Regions from separate parts of the Streptomyces sp. NPDC018019 genome, predicted to be linked through region 1. Evidence: riboswitches for the same ligand, from Rfam matches in the RefSeq annotation. Region 1 holds a riboswitch; the other holds the start of a gene.

What was found. Region 1 has a riboswitch for glycine ahead of gcvT (glycine cleavage system aminomethyltransferase GcvT). Riboswitches for the same ligand answer to the same signal wherever they lie in the genome.
Region 2: another riboswitch for glycine. It lies ahead of gcvP (aminomethyl-transferring glycine dehydrogenase); the one in region 1 lies ahead of gcvT (glycine cleavage system aminomethyltransferase GcvT).

What each region holds. Positions count from the first base shown of each region.
Region 1 covers NZ_JBIRGD010000019.1:10,822-16,220, reverse strand. Annotated here, with positions in the region: gene gcvH (glycine cleavage system protein GcvH) at 1-200, opposite strand, end outside; gene gcvT (glycine cleavage system aminomethyltransferase GcvT) at 289-1,416, opposite strand; glycine riboswitch at 1,557-1,652, opposite strand; gene ACH4FX_RS28010 (AAA family ATPase) at 1,904-2,665, shown strand; gene ACH4FX_RS28005 (hypothetical protein) at 2,919-3,743, opposite strand; gene ACH4FX_RS28000 (enhanced serine sensitivity protein SseB) at 3,931-4,728, shown strand; gene ACH4FX_RS27995 (enhanced serine sensitivity protein SseB C-terminal domain-containing protein) at 4,912-5,399, shown strand, end outside.
Region 2 covers NZ_JBIRGD010000052.1:22,151-27,549, forward strand. Annotated here, with positions in the region: gene ACH4FX_RS41805 (DUF5999 family protein) at 342-548, shown strand; gene gcvP (aminomethyl-transferring glycine dehydrogenase) at 693-3,578, opposite strand; glycine riboswitch at 3,767-3,864, opposite strand; gene ACH4FX_RS41815 (PRC-barrel domain-containing protein) at 3,979-4,368, shown strand; gene ACH4FX_RS41820 (DNA polymerase IV) at 4,272-5,399, opposite strand, start outside.

The DNA.
Region 1 (5,399 bases):
CTGACGGACTTGGTCGACTCCAGCTCACCGCAGGTCTCGCCCGCCGTGACCGTGTCACCGACCGCGGGGAGCTGCACGAAGACGACGTCACCGAGCGCATTGGCGGCGTGCTCGGTGATGCCGATCGTCGAAACGCCCTCCTCGGCGGCCGACAGCCACTCGTGCTCCTTGCTGTAGCGCAGCTGCTGGGGGTTGTTCATGTCTTGATTCTCCTGGATGCGGGGGCCGGCTCGGTGCAGGGGTCTTGATGGATGAGACGGAAGCGTGGCGGGGACGGCGGTACGCGGGTCACTTCCGGCGCTTGTAGAAGGGCAGCGCCACGACCTCGTACGGCTCGTGGGTGCCGCGGATGTCCACCGCCACACCGGCCGTACCGGGCGCGGCGTGCGCGGCGTCCACGTACGCCATGGCGATGGGCTTGCCGAGGGTGGGCGAGGGGGCACCGGAGGTGACCTCGCCGATGACGGTGCCCTCCGGGCCCACGACCGGGTATCCGGCGCGCGGCACGCGGCGGCCCTCGGCGATCAGCCCGACCAGCTTGCGCGGCGGCCGGGTCTCGGCGCGGTCCCGGGCCGCCTCCAGGGCGGCGCGGCCCACGAAGTCCCCGCCGTTCGTCGTCTTCTCGAACTTCACGACCCGGCCCAGGCCGGCGTCGAACGGGGTGGTGTCCGTGGTCAGCTCATGCCCGTACAGCGGCATGCCGGCCTCCAGGCGCAGGGTGTCCCGGCAGGACAGGCCGCAGGGCACCAGGCCGGCGTCCTTGCCCGCCGCGGTCAGCGCCTCCCAGAGCGCGGGCGCGTCGGCCGGGCGGACGAACAGCTCGAAGCCGTCCTCGCCGGTGTACCCCGTACGGGCGATCAGCGCCGGTACTCCCGCCACGGTGCCGGGCAGCCCGGCGTAGTACTTCAGGCCGTCCAGGCCGGCGTCGGTGAGGCTCTTGAGGATGCCGGGCGACTCGGGTCCCTGGACGGCGAGCAGCGCGTAGGCGTCCCGGTCGTCGCGGACCTCGGCCTCGAAGCCGCTCGCCCGCTCGGTGAGCGCGTCCAGCACGACCTGGGCGTTGGCGGCGTTGGCGACGACCATGTACTCGGTCTCGCCGAGGCGGTAGACGATCAGGTCGTCCAGGATGCCGCCCTCGGCGTCGCAGATCATCGTGTAGCGGGCGCGGCCGACGGCCACCCCGCCGATGTTGCCGACCAGCGCGAAGTCCAGCAGGTCGGCGGCGCGCGGGCCGGTGACGGTGATCTCGCCCATGTGGGAGAGGTCGAAGAGGCCGGCGCGGGTACGGACGGCGACGTGCTCGTCACGCTCGCTGCCGTAGCGCAGCGGCATGTCCCAGCCGGCGAAGTCGGTCATGGTCGCGCCGAGGGCGCGGTGCGTGGCGTCCAGCGCGGTCCGGCGAGGGGCTTGGGTCATGGTGGGGCTCCCGGGCATGGGTGACAGGACGGTCTCCCCATCTGTCATCGGAACCTGAGAGGTTCACCGGAAGGCCGTCACCGGTCCCGGTTTGCACCTTGGGTGGAGCCACACCACGGCGGCCCGCTTTTCAGATCTGCCTCGCCCGCGCGGTATCGGGGCCTGAGAGATTCAAGGGAGGACTTGCTCCTTCGGCGCCCCGCCGTGGCGGCCGGGGACTCTCCCGCGCGGATTCAAGCGGCCGGTATGCAGTTGGCTGAGCGTGGCACCCGTACGGGGACGCGCACGGTGAGGCGCGGTCCCGCACTCGGCGCGCACATCATTGCACGGGATCGCCGGATACAGGAGCCAAGGTCGTACCGGTGTTCGGGGCGTGGTCGCGGTGGCGGCCGACGGCCGGACGGATCAGGCCGTTTGCTTGAGCGCATTACCTTTTCTTGACACTCTGCGGGGTAAGGGGACGGACATCACCGGACCGGGAGGGGCGATCACGGTGCACAGGCAAGCCGCATTCGCGACGAGTCCGGGAGGCGTGCCCCCGGGCTGCGTCCCGGAACCGACCCCGGCCGCCGTGCCGGGGCCCCTGCGGCTGCCGCACGGGGTGGTCCGTCCCGGCCGGGGCCGGGCCGTGGTGGCGGCCGGGGCGGTGGCCGCGTCGGCGGTGGACGTCGTCGATCTGCGGGACCGTCCCGCCGTGACCGAGATGCACTTCGCGGCGGGCGACGTGGTGGTGGTCTCCGGCCTGCCGGGCAGCGGCAAGAGCACGCTGATGCTCCGGGTGGTGCCCGCCCTCGACCAGCGGGGCACCGCCGTGCACCGCATCGACTCGCAGGACGTACGGGAGCGCTGGGAGCGCGGCAGGCTGCGCCGGCTGCCGTACGCGCTGTACCGGCCGCTGGTCCGGGCCTCCCACTATCTGGGGCTGCGGCGGGCGCTGCGCTCCGGCGGCAGCGTGGTGGTGCACGACTGCGGCACGCTCGCGTGGGTGCGCCGCTGGCTCGCGCGCGAGGCGCGGCGCGGCGGTCGCGGGCTGCATCTGATGCTGCTGGACGTACCGCCCGAGGTCGCGCTCACCGGCCAGCGGTCGCGCGGGCGCGGCGTCTCCGGCTACGCCTTCGCCCGGCACCGGCGCGCGGTACGGCGGCTGACCGCCCGCGCCCGGACCGCCCGGCTGCCCGCGGGCTTCACCTCGGCCGTCCTGCTGGACCGGCCGGCCGCGGGCGCGCTGCGCCGGATCGGCTTCGAGTGATCCGGGTGCTGCTCACCTGACGGGTCGTGGTGATCCGAATGCCGCATGTCCGACGGGCCGTGGTGAGCCGGGTGCGGGGCGTCCGACGGGTTGTGGTGAGCCGGGCGCCGCATGCCTGACGGGTCGTGGTGAACAGCGCGCCGTATGTCTGACGGGCCGTACGGAATTCCGTACGGCCCGTGTCATTACCGGTCCTGACTGTGGCGTATCTCCCGCATCTGCGCCTCCTCCGGACGCTGGGTGCCGGGCCGATTCAGAGACCCAGGGCCTTGATGAGCACCGCCGGCAGCGACAGCACCGAGTTGAGCAGCGAGCCGGCGCCCTGCTGCTGGGGGGCTTCCGCGGGCTGCTGCCGGGGCGCCTCAGCGGCCGGCCGCTGCTGTGCCTCGGCGGGCTGCTGCCGGGGGGCCTCGGCGGCGGGCTGCTGCGGCGCGTCGGCGGGCGGCTGCGGGTCGCTGGTCGGCGCCTTCGGCTGGGCCGCGGGCTGCTCGGCCGTCTCGTCGGCGTCGGCGGCCTGGCCGGCCGGCTGCGCGACGGGCCGGTTGGCGGGCTGCTGCCGCGGGGCTTCGGCGGCCGGCTGCCGCTGCACGTCGCCCACCAGCTTGTCGATGCCCAGGATCGTGAAGATGTCGGTGACGGACCGGGCGACCGACTCGGTCAGCCGGGGGGTGCTCGCCGCGTCGGCGTCTCCCGGCTCCGGGGCCCGGCGCCCCGTCAGCTCGTCCACCTTCACGCGCAGTTCCTGCGACACCCGGCCCAGCCGTACGGTGTCGGCGGACACCGTGCGGTCGGAGTCCTTGTTCAGGATCTCCGCCAGCCGCTGGGCGTCCGCCAGGACGGTGTCCAGACGGGTGCGCGCGGCCCTGACCTGCACGGAGTGGCCGCGGCTCTCGGCGGACTTCTCGGCCAGCTCGGCCGTGGCGTCGGCCAGCCGGCCGATGTCGTCGACGATGACGCTCTGGTTGCGCTCGTGGGACTTGGGGCCGTCCGCCGCGGTCGCGGTGGCCGTGGCGCCGAGGACGAGGGCGCCGACGGTGGCCGCGCTGACGAGGGCGGGGACGGTCCGGTGCGTTGCCATCAGGAGAGGTGCCTTTCTGTAGGAACGGCTGGGCAAGATCACCCAGGAGCCACCTTCGGAGCGGTGTGCACGGTCCGCAACCGCTCGCGCGCGTTCGGTGGTCATCCGGACGCAGCAGGCCGCCTGCCGCCTGCTGGCGTTAGGGTCGTCGACCGAGTAGTGCGCGGTACGGAGCGGGTGGGTGGACATGGACTTTCCGGAGCAGGGCATTCCGCAGCTGGGGTGGCCCGCCAACGAACTGGAGGAGGTGCTCGCCGCCTCGGTGGGCACGCCCGGCGCGGGCGCCCGCATCATCGAGGTGCTGGGGCGCAGCCGAATATGGGTGCCGCTGCCCAAGGGCGGCGGCCCGGAGAGCGCCGGCCCGGGCCGGCCGGGCCTCGACCTGCCCACCGTCGAGATCGGCTCGGCCGCGTACGTACCGGTCTTCAGCTCCGAGCAGGAGTTCCTGAAGGTGGCCGGGCCGCACCTGTCCTGCACCGTCGCGCCGGCCGCCGAGTTCGCGCGCGGGCTGCCCCCGCTGCTGGGCATCGCGGTCAACCCGGAGGGCACGGTCGGCGTGCCGCTGCCGCCGGACGCGGTGGCCGAGCTGTGCCGGACCGGCCGCCTCGACCACCCCGGCGCGCCGAGCGGCGCCCGGGTCCGGCTGTTCGAGCCGGACTGGCAGGAGGAGCCGGTGGACTTCCTGGCCGCCGCCGGGCTGGAGTTCTCGGCCGCGGGTTTCGTGGTCACCGCGCGCCGCGCGCTGGCCAGCGTCGAGGGGGACGCGCCCGCGCTGTTCGTCGGCGTCCAGGTGGACGCCGCGGCCGTCACGCCGCACGACCCGGCCGTACGGGACGCCGTGACCGGGGCGCTCGGGCGGGCCCTCGGCGGGGCGCCGCTGAGCTGGCCCGTCCAACTGGTCATGCTGGACCTCGCACAGGGCGACCCGGTCGCCGACTGGATGCTGGAGCGGGTCCGCCCCTTCTACTCCCGCGAGCACGTGTAGCGGCCGGTGCCGTACACCGCCCCGTACCGCGCAGGGCCGCGTCCCGGTCCGCCCGTCCGGGCCGTGTCCCCTGAGCGCGAGCGGCGTGTGCTGATCCGACCGGGGTCCGGACGCAGGCTCTAAGCTGGTGTCGCAACCGGCAGGCGTACCCCACGTGCCTGCCGACAGGAAGGGACGGACCACGTGAGCGCGGGTGCGCATCAGGGAGCGGCTGCCGGGCAGGTCGAGCAGATGCTGCAGCAGGTCTCGCCCGGTCGGTACGACGCCTACGAGGCGCTGCTTCAGGCGCTCGCCGCCGGTCAGGTCTGGATGCTGCTCTGGCACGGCCAGGCCGGTTCGCCCGATGCGCAGTACGGCAACATGGAGGTCGACGGCCTCGGCTACGCGCCGTGCGTGACCTCCGCCCCCGAACTCGCCGCCAGCGGCTGGAACCGCGCCCACGAGGTCGTCTACGGGCGCGACATCGCGGCCACCCTCTTCCCGGACCGCTGGGGCCTGTGGCTCAACCCGCACGCCCCCGGTGGCGGCGTCGGCATCCCGTGGCTGGACCTGCGGCGCATCGCGGGCGGCCTGGACCGGCTGCCGGCCGGGCCGCTGCGGATCACCGAACCGGCCATCGAGATCCCGCAGTTCTACGCCCTGCTGGGGCAGAACGCGCACCGCACGCCCGC
Region 2 (5,399 bases), on a different contig from region 1:
GCGACCGGCCGAGACCGCACCACCGCAACCGCGCATAGAAGCACACCGTTCCACAGGAACGCGCCCCGCGCCCCTTCCGGCCGCGGGGCGCTCCGCTGCGCTCACCCGCGCGGAGTACGCGGCACCGGGCTCCCAACGCCCCCGCAACGCCACGCACTTGAAATGAACCGACCGCACGGGTGATGCGTCATTATCTAGTGAGTGCCGCTGCAGCCAAATCCCTGCGGAATCCGGCCCGTGGGGCAACACTGGTATCGACCTACTGAAACGGGGGAGCGGCCATGAGCATCTCGTCGAGCCGCAGGACGAATCAGACCACATCGCAGCGAAAGACTTCATCCATGTGCCAGCATCAACCGCCGTGCCCGACCGCAGACTCCGCCGACCGGGAGGCCGCCCACCTGGTGGCGCACCACCCGGAACAGGGCTGGAGCCTGCTGTGCAACGGTGTCCTCCTGTTCGAGGACACCGGTGAACTGCTGCCGGACGGCCAGGTCATCGCGCCGCACCGGGTGCTGGGCACGCCGCACGTGGCCACCGCCGCCTGATCATCCGGGGCGACGCCACCACGGGCGACCGCACAACACGGCACAGAGCACCGCACAACTCAGCACAACGGACAACAGGGCCCCCGGCGTCCACGCCGAGGGCCCTTCGCGTGCCGCGCCACCGCCCGCGGTGGCGCCGGCGGATCAGCCGTCGTACTCCTCCAGCGGCGGGCAGGAGCAGACGAGGTTGCGGTCACCGAACGCACCGTCGATCCGGCGCACCGGCGGCCAGTACTTCCCCGCCGCGTCGACGCCGGCCGGGAAGACCGCCTCTTCGCGGGTGTACGGGTGCGGCCACTCGCCGCTCAGCGCCGCCGCGGTGTGCGGGGCGTTGCGCAGCGGGTTGTCGTCCTTGTCCCACTCCCCCGAACCGACCTTGTCGATCTCCGCGCGGATCGCGATCATCGCGTCGCAGAAGCGGTCCAGTTCGTCCAGGTTCTCGCTCTCGGTCGGCTCGATCATCAGCGTGCCGGCCACCGGGAACGACATCGTCGGGGCGTGGAAGCCGTAGTCGATCAGCCGCTTGGCGACGTCGTCGATGCTCACACCGGTCGCCTTGGTCAGCGGCCGTACGTCGATGATGCACTCGTGCGCGACCAGACCGCCGGGGCCGGTGTAGAGCACGGGGTAGTGCGGCTCCAGGCGCTTGGCGATGTAGTTGGCGCCCAGCACCGCGACCTGGGTGGCGCGCTTGAGGCCCGCGCCGCCCATCAGCCGGACGTACGCCCAGGAGATGGGAAGTATGCCCGCCGAGCCCCACGGCGCCGCGGAGACGGGGCCCACGCCCGTCTCCGGGCCCGCGGTGGGCTGCAACGGGTGGTTGGGCAGGTACGGCGCCAGGTGCGCGCGGACGCCGACCGGGCCGACGCCGGGACCGCCGCCGCCGTGCGGGATGCAGAAGGTCTTGTGCAGGTTCAGGTGCGAGACGTCACCGCCGAACCGGCCCGGCTCGGCGAGCCCGACCAGCGCGTTGAGGTTGGCGCCGTCCACGTACACCTGGCCGCCCGCGTCGTGCACCGCCGCGCAGATCTCGGTGATGTGCTCCTCGAACACGCCGTGCGTGGAGGGGTAGGTCACCATCAGCACCGCGAGCTGGTCCCGGTACTGCTCGATCTTGGCGTGCAGGTCGTCGGCGTCCACCTCGCCGTCCTCGCCGGTCTTGACGACGACGACCTTCATGCCGGCCATCACGGCGCTGGCGGCGTTGGTGCCGTGCGCGGAGGACGGGATGAGGCAGACGGTGCGCTGCTCGTCGCCGTTGGCCCGGTGGTATGCCCGTACGGCCAGCAGGCCGGCCAGTTCGCCCTGCGAGCCGGCGTTCGGCTGGATGGAGACCTTGTCGTAGCCGGTGACCGTGGCCAGCCGCTCCTCCAGCTCCGCGATGAGGGTGAGGTAGCCCTGCGCCTGCTCGACCGGCGCGAACGGGTGCAGCTGCCCGAACTCGGGCCAGGTGACCGGCTCCATCTCGGTCGTCGCGTTCAGCTTCATCGTGCAGGAGCCGAGCGGGATCATGCCGCGGTCCAGCGCGTAGTCCTTGTCCGACAGACGGCGCAGGTAGCGCAGCATGGCGGTCTCGGAACGGTGCCGGTGGAAGACCGGGTGTGTCAGGTACGCGTCGCCACGCAGCAGCTCCCGGGGCAGCGCGTCGGCCACCGCCGCGTCGAGCTGCTCGATGTCCCCCTGGACGCCGAAGGCGCGCCACACCGCGTGCACCTGCGCACGGCCGGTGGTCTCGTCGCAGGCGACGCCCACCAGGTCCGCGTCGACCAGCCGCAGGTTGACACCGGCCTCGCGGGCCGCGGCGACCACCTCGGCGGCCCGGCCCGGCACCCGCAGGGTCAGCGTGTCGAAGTACGCGCCGTGCACGACCTCGACGCCGCCCGCGCGCAGCCCCTCGGCCAGCACGGAGGCGTAGCGGTGGGTACGGCGCGCGATGGCCGCGAGCCCGTCCGGACCGTGGTACACGGCGTACATGCCCGCCATCACCGCGAGCAGCACCTGCGCGGTGCAGATGTTGCTGGTGGCCTTCTCCCGGCGGATGTGCTGCTCGCGCGTCTGGAGGGCGAGCCGGTACGCCTGGTCGCCGTCCGCGTCCACCGAGACGCCCACCAGGCGGCCGGGCAGGCTGCGGGCGAACTTCTCCCGTACGGCCATGAACCCGGCGTGCGGGCCGCCGAAGCCCATCGGCACGCCGAACCGCTGAGTGGTGCCGACGGCGATGTCCGCACCCAGCTCGCCCGGCGAGGTCAGCAGCGTCAGCGCCAGCAGGTCGGCGGCGACGGTGACGATCGCGCCCAGCTCGTGCGCCTGCTCGATGACGGCACGCGGGTCCCGTACGGCACCGGAGGCGCCCGGGTACTGGAGCAGCACGCCGAAGACGCCGCGCTCGGCCGCCTCCGCCGGGATGCCGCCGGACAGGTCGGCCACCACGACCTCGACGCCGGTCGGCTCGGCGCGGGTCTCGATCACGGCGATGGTCTGCGGCAGGCAGTCGGCGTCGACCAGGAAGACGCCCTCCTTGACCTTGCCCACCCGCCGCGCGAGGGCCATCGCCTCGGCGGCTGCCGTGCCCTCGTCCAGCAGCGAGGCGCCGGAGGTCGGCAGCCCGGTCAGGTCGGCGACCATGGTCTGGAAGTTGAGCAGCGCTTCGAGCCGCCCCTGGGAGATCTCCGGCTGGTACGGGGTGTAGGCCGTGTACCAGGCGGGGTTCTCCATCACGTTGCGCAGGATCACCGGCGGGGTGAAGGTGCCGTGGTAGCCCAGCCCGATCATGGGGGCGAGCACCTGGTTGCGGTCCGCGAGTGCCCGCAGCTCGGCCAGGACCTCGGCCTCGGTACGGCCCTGGGGCAGTCCCAGCGCCTCCGCGCTCTTGATCACATCCGGTACGGCGGCCGCGGTGAGTTCGTCCAGCGATCCGAACCCGACCTGCGCGAGCATCTTGGCCTGGTCCTCCGGGCCGGGGCCGATGTGCCGCTGCTCGAACGGGGTACCGCGTTCCAGCTCGGTCAGGGAGATGCGGTTGGTGGTCATCTGCGGGGGCCTCCTGGTCGTTTCGACCTCTGCGGGGCACCACGGCGCTGGTGCCCGGACGGCCTCCCCCTCTGTCATCTCAACCTGAGAGCTTCACCGGTTCCGCACGCGGCCCCGGCTTTCACCGTCGGTGAGGAGGGGTTCCGGCGCTGTGCCCGTCCGTGGCCCGCCCTGCTTTCCAGAGTGACCTCGTCCATGCGGTACGTGAGCCTGAGAGATTCCGGGGAGGAGTTGCTCCTTCGGCGCCCCCGCCATGATCGGCGGAGGACTCTCCCGCATGGGGTCTGCAGCCGTTCGCCAGCCTACCAGCGCGGCGAACGGACGTTCCTTCGAGTGGCCGGGGCATGAAATGTGCCGTTTGGTAGTTGTCACAAGGCAGTTGCGACCACTTGGAGGGACCGTGCAGACCGATATCGATCCCCGCAGCTTGATCGGCCGCAAGGCGTTCGACAAGAACGGAACCAAGATCGGCACCGTCGACGAGGTGTACCTGGACGACGCGACCGGCGAACCGGAATGGGCGGCCGTACGCACCGGGATCTTCAGCCGGGACGCGTTCGTGCCCCTGGAGCCCAGCGACCTGGTCGACGAGGCGCTGCACGTCCCCTACGACCGCAGGCTGATCAGGGATGCGCCGGACTTCGGGGTGGGCCGCCACCTCTCTCCGGAGCAGGAGCTACAGCTCTACCACCACTACCGGCTGGACATCCCGGCCCCCGATCCCGTGCCCGGCTCGGACGCCGCGCCGGCCGACACGGAGTTCGGGCGGGTGGCCGGCACGGAGGACTGAGCGGCGGGCGGCAGGGAGCCGGAGCGGACGCGGGCACCGGCCGGCTCACCGGGTGCGGTGCCGCCGGGTCTCTGACGACCGGCCTCGCCCGGGCCGCCGGAGGGCTCACCGGGGGCATCGGAGGGCTCCTCGGCCCCGCCGGTCAGGTCTCCGATCCCGCCGGTCAGATCCCCGGCCTCACCTGCCGGGTCCCCGACCCCGCCGGCCGGCTCCCCAGCGTCACCGGTCAGGCCCCCAGCCCCGCCGGTCAGATCCGCGCCCCCGCCGGCCGGCTCCCCGGCGCCACCCGACGGCTCGCCCAGCCCTCCGTCCGGCGGGCCGCCCACCAGCGGCAACGGCTCGCCGGGGTGCAGCGCCGGGTCGTCGACGGGGAACGTCCGCACCCGGCCGGGCCCGGACCACGGCTGCTCGAACCGTACGGTCACCCGGCCCACCCCGCTGCCCTGCACCCAGCCGGCACCGTGTTCGTCATGAATCACGTCAAGCCCGGGGAGCCACCGCCGGGGCCGCTCGGGCTCGTCGGCGGCCATCCGCGCCGCCTCGTCGGCCGCCCGGCGCTCCCGCTCGGCCTCCTCCTCGGCCGCCTTCTCCGTCGCCAGCTGGGCGAACAGGTCCTCCTGCGTGAAGTCCGCGAGACCGGTCACGCCCACGCCCAGCAGCCGTACGCCGCCCGTCGTGTCCACCAGGTCCAGCAGCCGGGCCGCCGCCTCCCGCACCACACCAGGGTCGTCCGTGGGCCCGCGCAGCGTCTCCGATCGGGTCAGCGTCGAGAAGTCGTAGTTGCGCACCTTGATCACGACGGTCCGGCCGGACCGCCCGGCCGCCCGCAGCCGCTGCACGCACCGGTCCGCCAGCCGCATCACCTCGGCCCGCACCCGCGTCCGGTCGGTCAGGTCCACGTCGAAGGTGTCCTCGACCGATATGGACTTCGCGTCCCGCTCGGCCACCACGGGCCGCTCGTCGCGGCCCAGCGCCATCGCGTACAGCCCGGCGCCGTGCGCCTTGCCCAGCAGGCGCACCAGCTCCGCCTC